DNA from 3 places in the Leclercia sp. G3L genome. Region 2 is predicted to be linked to each of the others. Evidence: predicted binding sites of a transcription regulator. Region 2 holds the regulator's gene; each other region holds the start of a gene.

Region 1 (7,439 bases), 1.2 Mb from region 2:
TCTTCGTTAACGGAAAAAGAGGTGAACCATTTGTTCACCATTATCCGTAAGCTGAAGGATCGCGGCTGCGGCATCGTCTATATCTCGCACAAAATGGAAGAGATCTTCCAGCTGTGTGATGAGATTACGGTACTGCGCGACGGCCAGTGGATCGCCACCCAGCCGCTGGAAGGGCTGGACATGGACAAGATCATCGCCATGATGGTGGGGCGCTCCCTGAACCAACGTTTCCCGAACAAAGAGAACAAGCCGGGCGAAGTGATTCTGGAGGTGCGCAACCTGACTTCACTGCGTCAGCCCTCCATTCGCGACATCTCCTTCGACCTGCATAAAGGGGAGATCCTCGGGATTGCCGGTCTGGTGGGGGCCAAGCGTACCGATATCGTGGAGACCCTGTTCGGTATTCGCGAGAAATCCGGCGGGACCATCACCCTGCACGGGAAAAAGATCAATAACCATAACGCCAACGAAGCCATTAACCACGGCTTTGCGCTGGTGACGGAAGAGCGTCGCTCGACCGGTATTTACGCCTATCTGGATATTAACTTTAACTCCTTAATTTCTAATATTCATAATTACAAAAACAAGATCGGCCTGTTGGATAATTCCCGCATGAAGAGCGATACCCAGTGGGTAATTGACTCGATGCGCGTAAAAACCCCAGGACATCGCACGCAAATTGGTTCGCTCTCCGGTGGTAACCAGCAAAAGGTAATTATTGGACGCTGGTTATTAACCCAGCCTGAAATTCTGATGCTGGATGAACCAACCCGTGGTATCGACGTTGGTGCAAAATTTGAAATTTATCAGCTGATTGCTGAATTAGCCAAGAAAGATAAAGGGATTATTATTATTTCGTCCGAAATGCCGGAATTGTTAGGGATCACAGATCGTATTCTGGTTATGAGCAATGGTCTCGTTGCCGGAATTGTTGAAACCAAAACGACAACGCAAAACGAAATTTTGCGTCTTGCGTCTTTGCACCTTTAAGATTAGGGGCTCCTCATGAGTGCGTTAAATAAGAAAAGTTTTCTTACTTATCTGAAAGAAGGCGGTATTTACGTTGTTCTTTTAGTCTTGCTGGCCATTATTATTTTCCAGGATCCGACATTCTTAAGTCTGCTGAACTTAAGTAACATTCTGACTCAGTCTTCTGTACGTATTATTATCGCCCTGGGCGTGGCGGGCCTGATCGTTACCCAGGGTACCGACCTGTCAGCCGGTCGTCAGGTTGGCCTGGCGGCGGTTGTCGCGGCAACGCTTCTGCAATCCATGGAAAACGCCAACAAGGTGTTCCCGGAAATGGCGACCATGCCCATCATCCTGGTGGTCCTGATTGTCTGTGCTATCGGTGCGATTATTGGTCTGATTAACGGCATCATCATCGCTTACCTGAACGTAACGCCGTTCATCACCACCCTGGGTACGATGATCATCGTTTACGGTATCAACTCCCTGTACTACGACTTCGTGGGTGCATCGCCGATTTCCGGTTTCGACAGCGGCTTCTCCACCTTTGCGCAGGGCTTTATCGCGCTGGGTAGCTTCCGCCTCTCTTACATCACCTTCTATGCCCTGATTGCGGTGGCCTTTGTCTGGGTGCTGTGGAACAAAACCCGCTTCGGTAAGAACATCTTCGCTATCGGCGGTAACCCGGAAGCGGCGAAAGTCTCCGGTGTTAACGTGGCGCTGAACCTGCTGGTGATCTATGCCCTGTCCGGCGTGTTCTACGCGTTCGGTGGTTTGCTGGAAGCGGGCCGTATCGGCTCTGCCACCAACAACCTCGGCTTTATGTATGAGCTGGATGCGATTGCCGCGTGCGTCGTCGGTGGCGTGTCGTTCAGCGGTGGTGTGGGTACCGTACTGGGCGTGGTAACCGGTGTTATCATCTTCACCGTTATCAACTACGGTCTGACCTATATCGGCGTGAACCCGTACTGGCAGTACATCATCAAGGGCGCGATCATTATCTTCGCCGTTGCGCTGGACTCCCTGAAGTACGCGCGTAAGAAATAAGATTGCTGATAACAAAAAAACCCGCGTAATGCGGGTTTTTTTATGCCCGGCGGCGCTGCGCTTGCCGGGCCTACGGTATTGCAGGGTTTTGTAGGCCGGGTAAGGCGAAGCCGCCACCCGGCGATGTGGCAGAGGTGCGGCTGATGCCCGGCGGCGCTACGCTTGCCGGGCCTACGGTATTGCGGGGTTTTGTAGGCCGGGTAAGGCGAAGCCGCCACCCGGCGATATGGCCGCGGTGCGGCTGATGCCCGGCGGCGCTGCGCTTGCACGGGCCTACGGTATTGCGGGGTTTTGTAGGCCGGGTAAGGCGAAGCCGCCACCCGGCGATATGGCAGCGGTGCGGCTGATGCCCGGCGGCGCTACGCTTGCCGGACCTACGGTATTGCGGGGTTTTGTAGGCCGGGTAAGGCGAAGCCGCCACCCGGCGAGGTTTATTTCTTCTTCTGCATCTCCAGCAGCTGCTCCGGCGTCACTGCCGGATAACCCTGGGCATCTTCCGGCACTTCCAGCATCGCCGGGATCGGCACCAGCGGGCCTAAGAAGCGCGGTTCGCGTTTGAAGACATAGAGATCGGCCAGCGCCCCCAGACGGGCACCAAATTCACGCACCCGCACGGTGAGCATGTCTTTTGGTGACGGGACGGCATAGCACTGCGCCTGAATGCCCATATGCAGGGCAATAAACAGCGCGCGCTCGCAGTGGAAGCGCTGGGTGATGATGATGAAATCGTTGGTATCAAACACCTTACGGGTGCGGACAATGGAATCGAGGGTCCTGAAACCGGCGTAGTCGAGCACGATATCCGCCGGGTCCACGCCTGCGGCAATCAAGTCTTTACGCATGGTGACCGGCTCATTGTAGCTCTGCAGAGCGTTGTCGCCACTCAGCAGCAGGTAGTTGACCTTGCCGCTGTTGTAGGCGTTGAGCGCACCCTGAATGCGGTAGCGGTAATACTGGTTGATCACCCCGGTGCGGTAATACTTGGCGGTGCCAAGCACCACGCCAACCTGACGGTAGGGCAGATCCTGAAGGTCATCAAAGATATAGGGGGCTGTTTTCCAGCTCATCCAGCGGTCGAGGCCCAGCGCAGTCAACAGCACGATGGCGATCAGGGCAACCAGGCTGTATAACACGCGCTTTAACATACAGATGACTCTTACCAAAGGTGAAATTTCACTCAGGCTACTTTACCCGTCTGGTAAGCGCAAGAAACGGCGGTTTAATTGGGGGGATTTTCATCAATTATGCGGGCATTGCTGCCCGCATCAGAGGCTTACGCCAGCAATACGCGGTCGATGCTGGTGCAACCCAGCGCGCGCAGCGTCGCCGCGGTGGCATCCCACTGGATCAGCGGAGCATCGGCTTTTTCCGCCAGAATGGCGCGCTGAATATCCGGGTAGTCGTAACCGTTGAGGCTGAGGAGGTTGAGTGCGCCCTGCAGCGGCGGCAACGTCGGGTTAAAGGCGGCGTTCTCGGCATAGCTGCCGGTGAAGATGCGGCCATCGCGACACTCCAGCGCCACTCCGCTCGGGGAGTTGCTGTAGGGGGCGTGCGACTGGTTGGCGGCGCGGATAGCGGCCTGGGCCAGCTCGTCCCCGCTCACGGCGTAGCCATGATCCTGCTCATCCATCAGCAGGGATTTTATCTCCAGATCCTTCGGCCCGAAGGCGTCCGGCAGGTAATCCGCCAGCGTATGCGGATCGCGGCCCGGCAGGTTGATGCGCAGCTGCAAACCGCTGTTAAGCTCGTTCATAAACTGACGGCAGTGGCCGCACGGCGTGTAGTTCACGGTGATGGCCTGCAGGGATTTTTCGCCGCGCAGCCAGGCGTGGCTGATGGCGCTCTGTTCGGCATGCACGGTCTGCTGCATGGTCGCCCCGAGAAACTCCATATTGCCGCCGAAGTACCAGGTGCCGCTTACGCCGCGCGCAATGGCACCCACGTTGAAATGGGACAGGTCGGCGCGGGCGCAGGCCGCCGCCAGCGGCAGAAGCGCAAAGGCCAGCGCGTCATCATCCAGATCGGTGGCACGTTTCAGTGCGGTGACCTGTTCAGCCGTCAGCAGGGCGGGGAAGTGTGCATCCGCCAGAACCGGGGCCAGGGCTGACTGCAAATTCTCTGCAAGCTGAGCGAAAGCTGATTGAAAACGTGGATGCATGGCGTTGCCTCATAAAGGTTAATGGATCGGTAGTGTACGGAGCCGCCGAGGCTTTATATGTGACTCAGATCTCATTATGTGTGCAACTTATGAAACTCAAATGAAAAATGCGCGACGCGTCGCAAATTTTAGCCCATTACCGCCAGAATAATCGGGAACAGGAACGGCGCAATCAGCGAGGTCATGATCCCGCAGATCACCAGCGCCAGGGAGCTGAACGCCCCTTCCTGATAATCCAGCTCCGCGCAGCGGGCGGTGCCGAGGGCGTGAGATGCGGTCCCCATCGCCAGACCACGCGCAGATTTGGTGCGAATACGCATGGCGTTCAGCAGCGTATGGCCTAATACCGCCCCGAGAATACCGACATAAATCACGCACACGGCACTGATTGCCGGGATGCCACCGAGGCTGCCGCCCACCGCCATCGCGATCGGTGTGGTGACGGATTTAGGTAATATAGAGGCCGCGATTTCCGGGGTTGCCCCCATCAGCAGCGCCACCGAGGTGCCGGTGATCATCGCCACCACGCTGCCCACCAAGCAGATGGTAATGATTGACTTCCAGCGGGCGCGGATCTGGTGCAGTTGCTCATACAGCGGAAACGCCAGCGCCACCACCGCAGGTTGCAGCAGATCGTTGAGGACCTTGCTGCCCTGGAAATATTTTGCGTAGGGGATGCCGGTCAACAGCAGGAACGGAATAATCACTACCATCGCCACCAGCAGGGGGTTAAGCAGCGGGAACTTCAGGCGCACCGCCAGCTTGCGGGCGGCGAAGAATACCGCCACGGTGAGCGGCAGGGACCACCAGATATTGACCATCATTTTTTCTGTCCTTTTTGCCCAACCACGTTACGTTCCCCGTGCACCAGATGCGTGCTCCAGCTCACCACTAAAAACGCCACCAGCGTACTGATGGTGCAGGAGACAAATATCGGGCCGAACTGCGCGCTCAGCAGGTCGTAATATTGCATTACCCCCACACCGATCGGCACAAACAGCAGCGCCATATAGCGGATCAGCACCGAGCAGCCGGGCTTAACCCATTTTGCCGGAAGGATTTGCAGCGCGAGCAGTACAAACAGGATCAGCATGCCAATAATGCTGCCGGGAATGGTGATCGGCAGCAGGGAGGCGAGAAAAATACCCGCATACAGGCAGGCATAAATCAGGATGAAGGCGCGCAGGTATTGCCAGACAACGATCAGTGATTTCTTCATGGTGAAAGTCCTTAATGGAACGCATTCATCATACAATTAAAACCGGAAACGTGCTACGGATCACATCATGACTTTTGAGCATACCAGACATTACTTTCTGGAACGTTGGGCAATTCCCCAAACCGCAGGAGACAACGCGGCGCTGACAATATACGATCGGCAGATAAAGATAATGATGCCCAAATCCGGCCCTAACCCTTTACTGGAGGTAATCAATGCCATCAATTGTCATTAAAACCGCCGACGAGCTGGCCCGCCAGCGCCACGCGGGTGAACTGCTGGCCTCGGTGTTCACCATGCTGGACGAATTTATTAAGCCTGGCGTATCAACCATGGAGATCAACAATCGCGCCGAGGCGTTTATCGTCGAGGAGCTTAAGTCCCGTCCGGCCAGCAAAGGGCAGTATGACTACCCCTACGTGCTGAACACCTCGGTCAACGACGTGGTCTGCCACGGTATCCCGAAGGAGTCGGAGCATCTCAAATCGGGTGCCATCGTCAACGTCGACATCACCCTCGAAAACGCGGGCATGATCGCCGACTCCAGTAAAATGTATCTTATCGGCGAGGTTTCGCCCCTGGCCCGCAGGCTGGTGAAAGCGACCTACGAGGGGATGTGGAAGGGGATTAAGGCCGTCAAACCGGGCGCCACGCTGGGCGACATTGGCCACGCTATTCAGTCATACGTTGAAAGCCAGGGCTACAGCGTAGTGCGCGAGTACTGCGGGCACGGCATTGGTAAAGAGATGCACGAAGAGCCGCAGATCCTGCACTACGGCAAACCCGGCGAAGGGCCGGTGTTGCAGGAGGGGATGGTCTTCACTATCGAACCGATGATCAATCAGGGCGACAGCCGGATCAAAACGAAGAAGGACGGCTGGACGGTGGTGACCCGTGACAAAAAGCTGTCTGCACAATGGGAACACACTATCGCCGTAACGGCAGACGGTTTTGAGGTGCTAACCCTGCGCCCTGAAGAGACGCTCCCTGAATAAGACCGCAGCCCCACACGCATATCTTCCCTGACGCTTCCCACCTCTCGCGGGAGCGGCTACTATAGCGCGTCTTTTTTTACGGGTACTGATATGCGTGTATTACTGGCACCGATGGAAGGCGTGCTCGATTCGCTGGTGCGTGAGCTGCTGACCGACGTTAACGACTATGACCTCTGCATCACCGAGTTCCTGCGGGTGGTGGATATGTTATTGCCGGTAAAATCGTTTTACAGACTTTGCCCGGAGCTGCATCACCAGAGCCGCACCCCCTCAGGCACTCTGGTGCGCGTACAGCTGCTGGGACAATATCCCGAGTGGCTGGCGGAAAACGCCGCCCGCGCCGTCGAGCTGGGCTCCTGGGGCGTGGATCTGAACTGTGGCTGTCCGTCGAAAATGGTTAACGGCAGCGGCGGCGGGGCCACGCTGCTCAAAGATCCCGAGCTGATCTACCGCGGCGCGAAAGCGATGCGCGAGGCGGTGCCCTCCCATCTGCCGGTCACGGTGAAGGTGCGTCTGGGGTGGGACAGCGGCGACAGGCAGTTTGAAATTGCCGACGCGGTGCAGCAGGCGGGTGCCAGCGAGCTGGTGGTTCATGGCCGTACCAAAGAGGACGGCTATAAAGCCGAGCGCATTAACTGGCAGGCCATCGGCGAGATCCGCCAACGGCTGACCATACCGGTGGTGGCCAACGGCGAGATCTGGGATCGCGAGAGCGCGCTGGCCTGTATGAAAGAGACCGGCTGCGATTCCATCATGATCGGGCGCGGAGCGCTCAACGTGCCCAACCTCAGCCGGGTGATCAAATACAACGAGCCGCGCATGCCCTGGCCGGAAGTGGTGACGCTGATGAAGAAGTACTCCCGCCTCGAAAAGCAGGGCGACACCGGTCTGTACCATGTAGCGCGTATCAAGCAGTGGCTGAGCTACCTGCGGAAAGAGTACGACGATGCCCTGGGCCTGTTTCAGGAGATCCGCACCCTGCAAACCTCGGCGGAGATCGCCCGGGTTATTCAGTCAAAATAGGCCAACGTCGATCTGCGTCACGTTTTTT
Region 2 (7,439 bases):
TGAAGCCGATACCGTGGTTCAGGGACTGAACCTGGTGTTCCGCATAGATGCCTTTGATGGCCATCATCGCCATCAGAATGTGTTCCTGTTTGATCAGGCGCGGGTCACGGGTGAACAGCGGTTCGATAAAGAACGGCTTGTCTGCCACCACCACGAAATCAATCCAGGAGCCGGGGATATCCACACGCGGCAGATCGCACTCGTCGTCCACCAGCTCGTTCACCTGAGCGATGACGATGCCGTCGTGGAAGGCGGCGGCTTCGACCAGCGCCGGGGTATCCTCGGTACTGGCGCCGGTATAAAGGTTACCTTTACGGTCGGCTTTAAAACCGGCAATCAGCGCCACGTTCGGCGAGAGATCGACATACAGGCGGGAGTAGAGTTCGATGTAGGTGTGGATGGCACCGATCTCCAGCTGCCCGTCTTCCAGCAGCTGCGAAATACGCAGGCTTTGGGTACCTGAGAAAGAGAAGTCGAGTTTGCGGGCGATGCCCTTCTCAAAAATATCCAGGTGTTCGCTACGACCGACGCTCGGCATAATCATATGCAGATCGTGAACAATTTGCGGGTTCACGTCGGCCAGCGAGCGGGAGAGAAAGTCTGCCTGTTTTTGGTTATTCCCTTCCAGTACGACTTTGTCGCCTGGGGCGATCAATTTTTCCAGCATGGCGACAAGGTCGCCTGTTGGCAGTACCTTGCCCTGCACCGGGACGGAAGCCAGGCGGCGCGCTTTTTCAGTGCGACGCGTGTTCCAGTTCCGGGCTGGCGTTTGCCCTGATAACATTGTTAACCTCCTGATTCAGCACATCTTTAGGTTTGCTTAACGTTGAGTTAAGTGTGCACCCTGGTGATAAAGTCATCAATTAAGCGCGCAGGGGAATCATTAGCCTGAGAGTAATAATCAAGGTAAATATTTGTGATCGGGATCAGTTCATGTTTCGGAAAACCAGGCTAAACGGGGTACAATTCGGAAGGTATCGTAAATAACAGACAATAATTAGCATCACCTTTATGGCCCAAATCATTCCATCAGACTTCAACATTGCACCCGACGAGAGCGCAGAATTTGTCCCCATGCGGGGCGTGGCTAATCGCCATCTGCAGACCATGCTGCCGCGCCTCATCCGTCGTAAAGTGCTTTTCACCCCCGTCTGGCAGCGCCTTGACCTGCCGGATGATGACTTCGTTGATTTAGCCTGGAGTGAAGATCCGCTTCAGGCCCGGCACAAACCCCGGCTGGTGGTCTTTCATGGCCTCGAGGGCAGCCTGCACAGCCCCTATGCCCACGGCCTGATTCAGGCAGCGAAAGCGCGCGGCTGGCTGGGGGTAGTGATGCACTTCAGGGGATGCAGCGGCGAACCCAATCGCCAGAAACGCATCTATCATTCCGGCGAAACAGAAGATGGCACCTGGTTCCTGCGCTGGCTGGCAGAGACCCACGGCCCGGCCCCCACGGCGGCGGTGGGCTATTCGCTGGGCGGAAACATGCTCGCCTGCCTGCTGGCAAAAGAGGGCGACAATATTCCTCTGGACGCCGCCGCCATCGTCTCTGCTCCGTTCATGCTGGAACACTGCAGCTATCATATGGATAAGGGCTTTTCGCGCGTTTATCAGCGTTATCTGCTTAACTTGCTCAAAGCCAATGCGGCACGCAAACTGAAGGCATACCCGGATACGCTGCCGGTCAGTCTGCGACAGCTGAAGAAAGTGCGTCGCCTGCGCGAATTTGACGATCTGATCACCGCCAAAATTCACGGTTTTGCCGATGCTATTGACTACTATCGCCAGTGCAGCGCCATGCCGTTGCTCAGCAACATCACGAAACCTGTGCTGATTATTCATGCTAAAGACGATCCCTTTATGGATCATCACTCGATACCCGCGCAGGAATTTTTGCCCGCTAACGTGCAGTATCAGCTGACCGAACACGGCGGACACGTGGGTTTTGTCGGCGGCACGCTGCGTCGCCCGACGATGTGGCTGGAAACGCGTATCCCGGACTGGCTGACCACATACCTGGAACCGATAAGATGATTATTCCCTGGCAAGATCTGGCTCCCGAAACGCTGGATAATCTGATTGAAAGCTTTGTGTTACGCGAAGGCACCGATTATGGTGAACAGGAGCTTTCGCTTGAGCAGAAGGTTGCCGACGTCAGGCGCCAGCTGCAAAGCGGTGAGGTGCTGGTCGTATGGTCCGAGCTGCACGAAACCGTCAACATCATGCCTCGCAATCAATTTCGCGGTTAACCGCGACATCTTTCCATTCAGGGAGTTGCTATGTCCGCCAGACATCCGGTTATTGCCGTTACAGGGTCGAGTGGTGCGGGTACCACTACCACCAGCCTCGCCTTTCGTAAGATCTTCTCGCAGCTGCATCTGCGCGCCGCGGAAGTGGAAGGCGACAGTTTTCACCGCTTTACCCGCCCTGAAATGGATATGGCGATCCGCAAGGCCCGCGATCTCGGCAAACACATCAGCTACTTTGGCCCGGATGCCAACGACTTTGGCCTGCTGGAGCAAACCTTCGCTGAATACGGGCGAAGCGGCACCGGTCAGGCGCGCAAATACCTGCACACCTATGACGAAGCGGTGCCCTGGAACCAGGTGCCGGGCACTTTCACACCCTGGCAGCCGCTGCCGGAACCCACCGACGTGCTGTTTTATGAAGGCCTGCATGGCGGGGTGGTCACGCCGCAACACGACGTGGCGCGCCATGTCGATCTGCTGGTGGGCGTGGTGCCGATTGTTAACCTGGAGTGGATCCAGAAGCTGACGCGGGATACCAGCGAGCGCGGTCATTCCCGCGAGGCGGTGATGGACTCCGTGGTGCGCTCAATGGAAGATTACATTAACTTCCTGACGCCACAGTTTTCCCGCACCCACATTAACTTCCAGCGCGTTCCGACCGTAGACACCTCGAACCCCTTTGCCGCCAAGGCTATCCCGTCCCTGGACGAGAGCTTCGTGGTGATCCATTTCCGCAATCTGGACAATATCGATTACCCCTGGCTGCTGGCGATGCTACAGGGTTCGTTTATTTCGCATATCAATACGCTGGTGGTTCCGGGCGGGAAGATGGGGCTGGCGATGGAGTTAATCATGATGCCGCTGGTGCAGCGGTTGATGGAAGGCAAGAAAATCGATTGAAGCCTTGTTGCCCGGTGGCGCTACGCTTACCGGGCCTACGGGCTCTGTAGGCCGGGCAAACGAAGTGCCGCCCGGCGTTTTAGCAAGGCTTACGCCTCGATCACTTCATACGAGTGGGTAATATTTACCGCTTTCTCCAGCATCAGCGCCACGGAGCAGTACTTCTCCGCAGAAAGATCGACCGCGCGGGATACCGCCGCGTCTTTCAGCGCTTTGCCGGTGACCACGAAGTGAAGGTTGATATGGGTGAACAGGCGCGGCGCCTCTTCACGACGCTCTGAGGTCAGTTTCACTTCACAGTCGGTCACATCGTGACGCCCTTTTTGCAGGATCGACACCACGTCGATCGCGCTGCATCCTCCTGCCGCCATCAGGACCACTTCCATCGGACTTGGCGCTTTATCGCCGGAGTTACCGTCCATCAAAATCTGGTGCCCGGAAGCCGACTCACCGAGGAACGTTAGCCCTTCAACCCATTTCACACGTGCTTGCATTTTTATTAACTCCAGGATTGCATTTTTCCTGACAGATTACGCGCCAGTAACAATTCTGACAACGGAAGTCGACCTGCATCAAGCTGAAGCGAGACACCAGGAGACACGCGGCAAAAGCTATGCTAAAACAGTCGAGATGCTACAGTAATACATTGACGTTACACATGTATGCAGAGGACATCACACATTACAGGCTGCTAATTATTGTGCCAGCCAGACCCCAGGCAGGGGGAAGAATTCGATTGCAACCCCAGAGTACAGGTACATAGCCAGACTCTGGAGACAGCTTATAACAGAGGATAACAGCGCATGGTGCTTGGCAAACCGCAAACAGACCCGACTCTCGAATGGTTCTTGTCTCATTGCCATATTCATAAGTACCCATCGAAGAGCACGCTGATTCACCAGGGTGAAAAAGCGGAAACGTTGTACTACATCGTCAAAGGCTCAGTGGCAGTGCTGATCAAAGATGAAGAAGGCAAAGAGATGATCCTCTCTTACCTGAATCAGGGAGACTTTATCGGCGAACTGGGCCTGTTTGAAGAAGGTCAGGAGCGTAGCGCCTGGGTTCGTGCAAAAACGGCCTGTGAAGTGGCTGAGATCTCTTATAAGAAATTCCGCCAGCTGATCCAGGTGAATCCGGATATCCTGATGCGCCTCTCTTCGCAGATGGCTCGCCGTCTGCAGGTCACGTCCGAGAAAGTGGGTAACCTCGCCTTCCTCGACGTAACGGGCCGTATTGCCCAGACCCTGCTGAACCTGGCGAAACAGCCAGACGCTATGACCCACCCGGACGGTATGCAAATTAAAATTACCCGTCAGGAAATTGGTCAGATCGTCGGATGTTCTCGTGAGACAGTGGGTCGTATCCTGAAAATGCTGGAAGATCAAAACCTGATTTCCGCCCACGGTAAAACCATCGTGGTTTACGGAACACGTTAATTCCGCTAAAACGGCGTGGCATCGCACGATGACACGCCGTTTTTGTCTCTATCCCCATGTGGCGCAGGCTCATTTATCACCCGGAAGTTAACTACGCACTGCGGCAAACCCTGGTGTTGTGTCTCCCTGTGGCTGTGGGTCTGATCTTCGGTCATCTGCAACACGGCCTGCTCTTCTCTCTCGTTCCTGCCTGCTGCAACATTGCCGGTCTGGGCACGCCACATAAGCGCTTCTTTAAACGTCTGACTATTGGCGGCTGCCTGTTCGCGGGCTGTAGCCTGGCCGTACAGCTGCTGCTGGCGCGGGATATTCCGCTGCCTCTGATTCTGACCGTGCTGGCGATGACGCTAGGGGTCACGGCTGAGATCAGCGCCCTGCATGCGCGACTGCTGCCCGCCTCGCTGATTGCGGCCATCTTTACCCTGAGCCTGGCGGGGAATATGCCGGTCTGGGAACCGCTACTCCTCTATACGCTGGGCACCCTCTGGTACGGGCTGTTTAACTGGTTCTGGTTCTGGATGTGGCGTGAACAGCCGCTGCGTGAGTCGCTGAGCATGCTCTATCAACAGCTGGCGGATTATTGCGAAGCAAAATACACCCTGCTGACGCAGCACACCGACCCTGAAAAATCGTTGCCCCCGCTGCTGGCCCGCCAGCAGAAGGTAGTGGACCTGATCAGCCTCTGTTACCAACAGCTGCATATGCTGGCGGCCAACAGGAATCATGAATACAAACGCCTGCTGCGCACCTTCCAGGTGGGGCTGGATCTACAGGAGCACATCTCCGTCAGCCTGCATCACCCGAAGGAGGTGCAGAAGCTGGTGGAGCGCAGTCACGCTGAAGCGGTGATCCGCTGGAACGCGCAGACCGTTGCGGCACGCCTGCGGGTGCTGGCTGACGACATTCTCTATCATCGCTACCCCACCCGCTTCACCATGGACAAGCAGCTCGGCGCCCTGGAGAAAATTGCCCGCCAGCACCCGGATAACCCGGTGGGTCAGTTCTGCGCCTGGCACTTCAGCCGTATTGCCCGCGTGCTGCGCACCCAGCGCCCGCTCTACCCGCGCGACCTGATGGCGGACAAGCAGAAACGCCTGCCGCTGATCCCCGCTCTGAGAAGCTATCTGTCGCTGAAGTCTGCCGCCCTGCGTAACGCGGCGCGCATCAGCGTGATGCTGAGTATCGCCAGCCTGATGGGCGTGGCGCTGCACCTGCCGAAACCCTACTGGATCTTAATGACAGTGCTGCTGGTGACGCAAAACGGCTATAGCGCGACGCGGGTGCGTATTCTCCACCGGGCGGCCGGCACGCTGGCGGGGCTGATTATTGCCGGCGTGACCCTGCACTTCCACGTCCCGGAAGGCTACACCCTTGCCGGGATGTTGATGGTGACGCTGGTAAGCTACCTGATCATTCGCAAGAGCTACGGCTGGGCGACGGTGGGCTTTACGGTCACGGCGGTGTACACCCTGCAGCTGCTGACCCTGAACGGCGAGCAGTTTATTGTCGCCCGGCTGGCCGATACCCTGATTGGCTGCCTGATCGCCTTCGGGGGGATGGTCTGGCTATGGCCGCAGTGGCAGAGCGGGCTTCTGCGGCAGAATGCCCACGACGCGCTGGAAGCGGATCAGGAGGCTATCCGCCTGATCCTCAGCGACGATCCGCAGCCGACGCCGCTGGCGTGGCAACGCATGAAGGTCAATCAGGCGCACAACGCGCTGTTCAACTCTCTGAACCAGGCGATGCAGGAGCCGGGCTTCAATTCGGCGTATCTGGCGGACATGAAGCTGTGGGTGACGCACAGCCAGTTTATCGTCGAGCATATCAACGCGATGACGACCCTGGCGCGGGAGCATACGATGCTGACGCCAGACCTGGCGCAGCGATATCTGCAGTCGTGTGAAATTGCGCTTCAGCGCTGCCAGCAGCGTCTGGAGTATGACGCGCCGGGCGAAAGCGGGGACAGCAATATTCTGGAAGCGCCAGAGACCCTGACGCAAGACCCCATGAGTACGCTGGAGCAGCATCTGCAGCGCACCATTGGGCATCTGAACACCATGCACACCATTTCGTCGGTGGCATGGCGTCAACGCCCGCATCATGGGATCTGGTTGATTCGACGGCTGAAGCGGACGCCGTACTAAATGCCGGGTGGCGCTGCGCTTACCCGGCCTACAAAACCGTAGGCCCGTGCAAGCGTAGCGCCGCCGGGCAACACAGCTACTTCTGAACCACGCGCTTCACCGCGGCGGCAAAGCGGTTCATCCCTTCATCGATATCCTGGCTTTCCACCAGCAGCGACGGGGCGAAGCGCATCACGTCCGGCCCGGCGTTGAGGACCATTGCCCCTTCACCGGCGGCAGCGTAGAGGAAATCGCGCGCCCGGCCTTTGTACTGCGGCTTCAGCTCGGCGCCAATCAACAGCCCCATGCCGCGAATATCGCTGAAGACATCATACCGGGCATCGATCTGCTGGAGGTGCTGCACAAACTGCTCGCGCTTCGTGTTGACGCCGCTCAGCACCTCTGGGGTATTGATGATATCAAACGCCGCGCCAGCCACGGCACACGCCAGCGGGTTACCGCCGTAGGTGGAGCCGTGAGAACCCACGTGGAACGCCGAAGCGATATCCTGGGTGGTCAGCACCGCACTGACCGGGAAACCGCCGCCGAGCGCTTTGGCGCTGGTGAGGATATCTGGCGTCACGCCGTAGTGCATGTAAGCAAACAGATCCCCGGTACGGCCCATGCCGCTCTGCACCTCATCAAACACCAGCAGGGCCTGGTGCTGGTCGCACAACTCGCGCAGCCCCTGCAGGAATTCCGGGGCCGCCGCCATTACGCCGCCCTCGCCC
Region 3 (7,439 bases), 310 kb from region 2:
TCGGCGGCGTTACGCGCCTTGCCCGGATAGTTACCGGTGGCCTGAATACCGCCGGTCAGCGCGCCGCCCGGATTCTCAAAACCGGCGACGTCATCGCCCTGCCAGCAGTGCATAGAGACGGGCAGACGGTCGAGCTGACGCAGAGCCTCCTCGACATCCACGCCCACGGCGGCGAAACGCTGTTTAGCCAGTTCCCAGGCTTGTTCAATTTGAGTGGTCATGCGCAAAGCTCCTTAGTCAGTCGTTTTTGCTGAAACTGCGCCCGGTAGCGGGCAATTTCATGGCAGGGATTGGGTGTGAAGGTGGTCAGGCCGTAATTCGCGGATACCACCGAACGGAAATCGTCCACGCTGGTCAGCTCGTCCAGGGTCATCAGCTGAATGCCGATATTGCCGAGGGTAGAGGCCTCAACCGGGCCCGCCACTACGGTAATACCGCAGGCATCGGCACAAAGCTGGTTGAGCAGCTGGTTCTGGCAGCCGCCGCCCACGATATGCAGCTGGCTGAACGGCTTACCGCGCAGGTCAGCCAGTTCGTGCAGAATGTCGGCATACAGCAGGGCAAGGCTGTCGAAAATGCAGCGCGCCAGTTCGGCCGGGCGGGAAGGAACCGGGTGTCCGGCCTCGAAGCAGGCGGCCTGGATCTCGACGCTCATGTGCGCCGGATTGATAAAGCGGTCGTCGTTTGGGTTGATCAGGAACGTGCAGGCCGTCAGCTTTTCGGTCTCGGCGATCAGCGCAGGCAGGTCGGTAATGTTTTGCTCTTTCAGCACCCGCTGCAGCAGCCACAGGCCCATGATGTTTTTCAGCACCCGGTAGCGGCCTTCGGCGCCGCCTTCATTGGTGATGTTCGCCGCCATTGCCGCATCGCTGGTGTACGGAGTCTTGCTCTCAAAGCCCATCAGCGACCAGGTACCGGAGGAGAGATAGGCGGCGTCTTTACTGGCAAGCGGAGAGGCGATGACCGCGCTGGCAGTATCGTGGCTTGCCACCGCGACCACCGGAATGTGATTGCCCTGCGGGCAAAGCCACTGACCGATCACATTACCCGGGTGGGTTGGTGTGCCAAACCAGGCGGGCGAGGCGCCGGTCCAGTTCAGCAGCTTTTCATCCCAGTTATCCGAGTTGATATTAACCAGTTGGGTGGTGGTCGCGTTGGTGTATTCCCAATTCATATTGCCGGTCAGGCGATAGCTGAAATAGTCCGGGATCAGCAGCGCGTGCGCCACGCTGGCGGCCAGGTCCGGCTGTTGCTCAACCAGCGCGCGCAGCTGGTACAGCGTGTTAAAGGGCAGGAACTGGATGCCGCTGCGCCCGTAAATGCTCTCTTTGCCAAGCTGGGCAATAGCATGCGCCATCACGCCATCGGTACGGTTATCACGATAGGAGACTGGCAGGCCGACGCGCTCGCCGTGGCTGTTAAGCAGCACGTAGTCAACGCCCCAGGTATCAATGCCAATGCTGTCAATGAGAATGCCTTCATTGCAGACGTTGGCCAGGCCGGTACGGATCTCCGTCTCCAGAGCGTCAATATCCCAGGTATCGAAGCCATCCTGCTTTTGCAGGCAGTTAGCAAAACGGTGCATTTCACGAAGCGAAAGCGTGCGCTGGTTACAGTCCCAGGTGGCCAGCATGACGCGGCCGCTGGATGCGCCTAAATCGACTGCCACACAATGGCGAAAAGTCATGGTCGGGTCCTTCTTTAAGTCATTGGCGATGAGTGTAAGAAAGGGAAGAAAAAGCCACCTTCTCGCCACTGACAGACGAAATCTGCGGCTGGCAAGAAAGCAAAGATGAACGTGAGGAAGTTCACAGTTTCCAGTAATGGCGGGGTTTGTGGGCAATGTGATGGTTACCGCATTTCCTGATCTTTCCGCCTGTTTCTTGAAAAACAGACAGCTTTTGCGAGGTTTGCTGCCGAAAATTTAAGGTGAGTCCGGAGAGCCTTAATTACTATTTTGAGAACATTTCTCATTGGTGGGGGCCGTTATGACCGTACTACACAGCGTGGATTTTTTTCCTGCGGGAGGTTCGCCTGTCGCGATTGAGCCACGGCTCCCTCAGGCAGCGTTTCCAGAGCATCATCATGATTTTCATGAGATTGTTATCGTTGAGCACGGGACGGGCATTCACGTATTTAACGGCCAGCCGTACACCATCAGCGGCGGCACGGTGTGCTTTGTGCGCGACCATGACAGGCACCTGTATGAACATACCGACAACCTGTGCCTGACCAATGTGCTCTACCGCTCCCCGGACGCGTTCCAGTTTCTCTCCGGGCTGAACCAGCTGCTGCCGCAGGAAAAGGACGGGCACTATCCGTCACACTGGCGGGTGAATCAATCCACGCTCCAGCAGGTGCGTCATCTGGTAAGCCAGATGGAGAAGAGCGAAGACGGTCAGGAAACGCACGCTATTGCCACCCGGGAGCTGTTGTTTATGCAGCTACTGGTGCTGCTGCGCCGCAGTAGCCTGGTGGAAGGGCTGGACAATAACGACGCGCGGTTAAACCAGCTGATGGCCTGGCTGGAAGATCACTTTGCTGAGGATGTCTGCTGGGAAACGCTGGCGGATGATTTTTCCCTGTCGCTGCGCACCCTGCATCGCCAGCTTAAGCAGCACACCGGCCTGACGCCCCAGCGCTATCTCAACCGGCTGCGTTTAATCAAAGCCCGTCACCTGCTGCGCCATACCGACGAAAGCGTGACGGATATCGCCTATCGCTGCGGTTTCGGCGACAGTAACCACTTTTCGACGCTTTTTCGCCGCGAGTTTAACTGGTCGCCGCGTGACATTCGCCACGGCAAGGACGCTTCACTTCAGTAACGCGAAGGCAGTCACCGTTTTTCACCGCAAAAAGGCTAATAATGTCAGGTTATTGGCCGTTGAGGTGATGGTGTGGTTGCTCAGTTAATTCTCCGTAAAGATGATTTTTTTACCTCCGCAGGCCAGGCCGTCGCGGTGGCGGATCGCTATCCGCAAAACGTCTTTGCTGAGCACACCCATGAGTTCTGTGAACTGGTGCTGGTCTGGCGCGGCAACGGTTTGCACGTTCTCAACGATCGGCCCTACCGCATTACCCGCGGGGATCTATTCTACATCCGCGCCGAAGATAAACACTCCTACGCCTCAGTGAACGACCTGGTGTTGCAGAACGTCATTTACTGCCCGGAAAGGCTGAAACTCAACGTCGACTGGGCCGCCAATATCCCCCGTTTTAATGAAGCAAAGAGTACGCCGCACTGGCGCTTAAGCAGCAACGGCATGACCCAGGTGCGCCAGGTGATCTCCCAGCTGGAGCAGGAGAGCCAGAAAAGCGATCCTGCTGCTAACCAGATGGCGGAGCTGCTCTTCGCCCAACTGGTAATGACCCTCAATCGCCATCGTTACGCCACTGATAACCCCTCAGCCACTGCCCAGGAAGCCCTGCTCGATAAGCTGATCACCACCCTGGCGGGCAGCCTGAACAAAAGCTTCGTGCTGGAGAAGTTTTGTGAACAGGAGCAGTGCAGCGAGCGCGCCCTGCGCCAGCAGTTCCGCTCCCAGACCGGGATGACGGTAAACCACTTTTTGCGCCAGCTGCGCATCTGCCACGCCCAGTATCTGCTGCAGCATACGGAGCTGATGGTCAGCGAAGTGGCGATGCGCTGTGGCTTTGAGGACAGTAATTATTTTTCGGTGGTGTTTAACCGGGAGGTAGCGATGACGCCGGTACAATGGCGTCATCGCAGTCGAAAGGCCGCGTAATCAGTTTGCCATGCCAAGGCCGACAATGTTGGCCGCGATAATAATCACCACGCAGCCCAGGCTCAGCACGCCCACCGGACGACGCCCGGCGTTGTTCCACTCCTTCAGGATCAAGCCCACCAGCCCGCCGTAGAGCACGTAGAAGCTCATGTGCAGCATCCAGCTCATGTAGTCATACTGCGCCGGAATGCTGGCGTGGCCCCAGGCGTAGAAGAAGAACTGCAGATACCACATCAGGCCGCCGAGCGCCGAGAGCAGCACGTTGGTGACGATCAGCGATTTTGCCAGTGAGAAATCCGCTTTTACCGACAGATCTTTCACTTTGGCCAGACGAATAAAGCAGAAGCCGAGGTTAACCAGCGCGCCGCCGCCCATGATCACCACGTAGCTTGGCAGAGCGACGTACAGCGGATCGACCCCCAGCGCGGCTGCGGCTTCATGCATCGGTTTGGCGGCGTTCATCGCAAACGACATCCCCGCTGAGAAGATGCCGCACATGACCGCCAGCACCAGGCCTTTCTTCAGGTTGAAGTCCTCTGCCTTGATGCCCATTTTGCGCTCTTTCAACTGACCTGCGCGGGTGACAATACCCACGCCGATCACCGCCACCAGCACCCCCAACAGCGTCATACGGCCGCCTTCGGTGTTGATCAGCACGTCGAAGTTGCCGTTGAGGATCGGCGTCATCAGGGTGCCGACAATCAGCGTAATGCCGATCGCGATGCCGATACCCATCGACATGCCAAGGTAGCGCATGGTCAGGCCGTAGTTGATGTTGCCGATGCCCCACATGGCGCCAAACAGAAACACCGGCAGCAGGGTGGAGGCGCTGAAGGAAGAGAAGTAACCCCAGAAATCCGGGAGCAGCATGGCGCTAATGGTCCAGGGTAAAATCAGCCATGACACGGTACCGCCAACGGACCACATGGTTTCCCATGACCAGCCTTTAACCTTTTTAAACGGGGCATAGAAACAGGCTGCACTGGCCGCGCCTATCAAATGCCAGAAAATACCCATCGTAATCACATGATTCATTTTTACATCCTCATCGTTTTTATAGTCAGTAGCTTCCCGCCGACTTGATGAGTGTAAAAATTAGGCGGTTTGGGTACCTTCGGTAGGTTGCCGCACCTTCGTTTTGAATGGCAATCAACGCGTTAACCGCGTGAGCAGACTCACAAATTCGTTATTTATCAAAACTGAATAACCTTATTAAAACTACGGCATTGATAAACATTTTCAATATCATTTAATTAACTATAATGAACCAACTGCTTACGCGGCATTAACACGTTTGCCGCCCGACTATAATGGAGATGATTATGAGCTATACCCTGCCATCCCTGCCGTACGCTTACGACGCCCTTGAGCCGCATTTCGACAAGCAGACGATGGAGATCCATCACACCAAACACCACCAGACTTACGTTAACAACGCCAACGCGGCGCTGGAAAGCCTGCCAGAGTTCGCCAGCCTGCCTGCTGAAGAGCTGATCACCAAACTGGATCAACTGCCAGCTGACAAGAAAACCGTACTGCGTAACAACGCTGGCGGCCACGCTAACCACAGCTTCTTCTGGAAAGGCCTGAAAACCGGCACCACCCTGCAGGGTGACCTGAAATCCGCTATCGAGCGCGACTTCGGCTCCGTTGATAACTTCAAAGCTGAGTTTGAAAAAGCCGCTGCGACCCGTTTCGGCTCTGGCTGGGCGTGGCTGGTACTGAAAGGCGACAAACTGGCTGTGGTTTCTACCGCGAACCAGGATTCCCCGCTGATGGGCGAAGCAATTTCTGGCGCGTCTGGCTTCCCAATCGTGGGCCTGGACGTGTGGGAACACGCTTACTACCTGAAATTCCAGAACCGTCGCCCGGACTACATCAAAGCCTTCTGGGACGTGGTGAACTGGGACGAAGCAGCAGCACGTTTCGCCGCTAAAAAATAAGGTTGCAAAGCCGCCTGTGAGAAGCGAGTCTGATGACTCGCTTTTTTTATACCCACAATCTGCACAAGGAGCCGCGATGAACTATCCCGTTAATGTATTCACCGGAAAAATAAGGGACTATGACGGTAGCCGCCCGAGCGCGATTGCCAAACTGCAGGTTGACGGGGAACTGACGTTAACCGAGCTGGGTCTGACGGGAGATGAGCAGGCGGAGAAGAAAATCCACGGCGGGCCGGATCGGGCGCTGTGCCACTATCCGCGCGAGCATTATCAGCACTGGGCGAGCGAATATCCTGCCCAGGCCGGGCTTTTTGTCGCGCCGGCGTTCGGCGAAAACCTCTCCACTGAGGGGCTGACGGAGAAGAACGTCTTTATCGGGGATATCTTTCGCTGGGGCGACGCCCTGATCCAGGTGACCCAGCCGCGCTCCCCGTGCTTCAAACTCAACTTCCATTTCGGCATTAACGACATGGCCACGCAGTTACAGAACGCAGCGAAAACCGGCTGGCTCTATCGCGTGGTGCTGGCAGGGCAGGTTTCGGCTGATGCGCCGCTGACGTTGGTCTCCCGCCTGAGCGATGTGTCGGTGCATGACGCCTGCGCCATCGCCTGGCACATGCCCTTTGACGATGACCAGTACCGCCGCCTGCTGTCGGCGGCGGGGCTATCGACCAGCTGGACAAGAACCATGCAGAAGCGGCGAATTAGCAACAAGATCGAGGATAATTCCCGGAGATTATGGGGAAGGTAGGCCGGGTAAGGCGAAGCCGCCACCCGGCACAATAGCTACGATCGTTTGTACAACGGCAACCAGAGCGTTAACCGTAATCCGCCCAGCGGGCTGTCGTCGGCTTTCACCCAGCCGCGGTGCTGCTGAATGGCGGTTTCGACAATCGCCAGGCCCAGCCCGGTACCGCCAGATTCCCTGTCGCGTGCCTCATCGGTACGATAGAACGGACGGAAAATCTGCTCGCGATCTTCCGGGCTCACGCCAGGACCATCGTCATCGACGTTGATGGTGATACCGTCTTTATCCACCGAGAACGCCACCTCGATTTTGGTATGCGAGTAGCGCAGGGCGTTACGCACGATATTTTCCAGCGCGCTTTCCAGCGTATTGGGGTTACCGTACAGCGGCCATGGCCCCGGTGGGAAGTTAACCGTAAAGGATTTCCCCATCTGCTCGGCTTCGAATGCCGCGTTATCCAGCACCTCATGCCACAGGTGGTTAGCTTTCACCGTTTCGCTCACCAGCGCGTTTTTCTGCTGATTGCGAGACATCACCAGCAGGTCATTGATCATGCTGTCCAGACGATGCGCTTCCGTTTCGATACGCTCCAGCTCTTTGCTCTCTCCGCCGCGGCGGCGCAGCAGGGCGGTGCCCAGTTGCAGACGCGTCAGCGGAGTGCGCAGTTCGTGGGAGATATCAGAGAGCAGACGCTGCTGTGTGGTCATCATCCGCTCCAGCGCCGTCACCATCTGGTTGAAGCTGGCACCCGCCGCCAGGAACTCCTGCGGCCCGGCTTCCAGTTCCGGGTGCTGCCGCAGGTTACCCTGCGCCACTTCATCCGCGGCGTTTTTCAACTTACGCGCCGGTTTCGCCAGGCTCCACGCCAGCCACAGCAGCAGCGGTGAACTCACCAGCATAGTGACAATTAAGAGCAGCAGCGGGCGGTCAAACAGCAGGTTGATAAAGTCGGACTGGGAGTTGCTCGCCGGACGAATCAGATAGAGCTGGTAGTTATCTTCC

The links. Region 2 encodes CRP, which controls carbon source genes, mostly activating them, when cyclic AMP is high. Its sites were predicted from a motif close to ATGTGANNNNNNTCACAT; they were not measured.
Region 1: the regulator CRP is predicted to act here: its motif matches at 5,442-5,459, upstream of LRS40_RS14435 (CidA/LrgA family protein).
Region 3: the regulator CRP is predicted to act here: its motif matches at 1,843-1,860, upstream of rhaS (HTH-type transcriptional activator RhaS).

Annotation. Positions count from the first base shown of each region.
Region 1 is NZ_CP088265.1:2,735,472-2,742,910, forward strand. It holds gene mglA (galactose/methyl galactoside ABC transporter ATP-binding protein MglA) at 1-990, shown strand, start outside; gene mglC (galactose/methyl galactoside ABC transporter permease MglC) at 1,006-2,016, shown strand; gene sanA (outer membrane permeability protein SanA) at 2,448-3,161, opposite strand; gene cdd (cytidine deaminase) at 3,290-4,174, opposite strand; gene LRS40_RS14430 (CidB/LrgB family autolysis modulator) at 4,303-4,998, opposite strand; gene LRS40_RS14435 (CidA/LrgA family protein) at 4,995-5,393, opposite strand; gene map (type I methionyl aminopeptidase) at 5,609-6,388, shown strand; gene dusC (tRNA dihydrouridine(16) synthase DusC) at 6,479-7,411, shown strand.
Region 2 is NZ_CP088265.1:1,557,218-1,564,656, reverse strand. It holds gene mdcA (malonate decarboxylase subunit alpha) at 1-784, opposite strand, end outside; gene LRS40_RS08780 (hydrolase) at 1,012-2,034, shown strand; gene LRS40_RS08775 (YheU family protein) at 2,031-2,249, shown strand; gene LRS40_RS08770 (phosphoribulokinase) at 2,280-3,149, shown strand; gene LRS40_RS08765 (OsmC family protein) at 3,239-3,643, opposite strand; gene crp (cAMP-activated global transcriptional regulator CRP) at 3,953-4,585, shown strand; gene LRS40_RS08755 (YccS/YhfK family putative transporter) at 4,642-6,729, shown strand; gene LRS40_RS08750 (aspartate aminotransferase family protein) at 6,806-7,439, opposite strand, start outside.
Region 3 is NZ_CP088265.1:1,244,256-1,251,694, forward strand. It holds gene rhaA (L-rhamnose isomerase) at 1-221, opposite strand, end outside; gene rhaB (rhamnulokinase) at 218-1,687, opposite strand; gene rhaS (HTH-type transcriptional activator RhaS) at 1,989-2,825, shown strand; gene rhaR (HTH-type transcriptional activator RhaR) at 2,898-3,746, shown strand; gene rhaT (L-rhamnose/proton symporter RhaT) at 3,747-4,781, opposite strand; gene sodA (superoxide dismutase [Mn]) at 5,069-5,689, shown strand; gene yiiM (6-hydroxyaminopurine reductase) at 5,766-6,440, shown strand; gene cpxA (envelope stress sensor histidine kinase CpxA) at 6,476-7,439, opposite strand, start outside.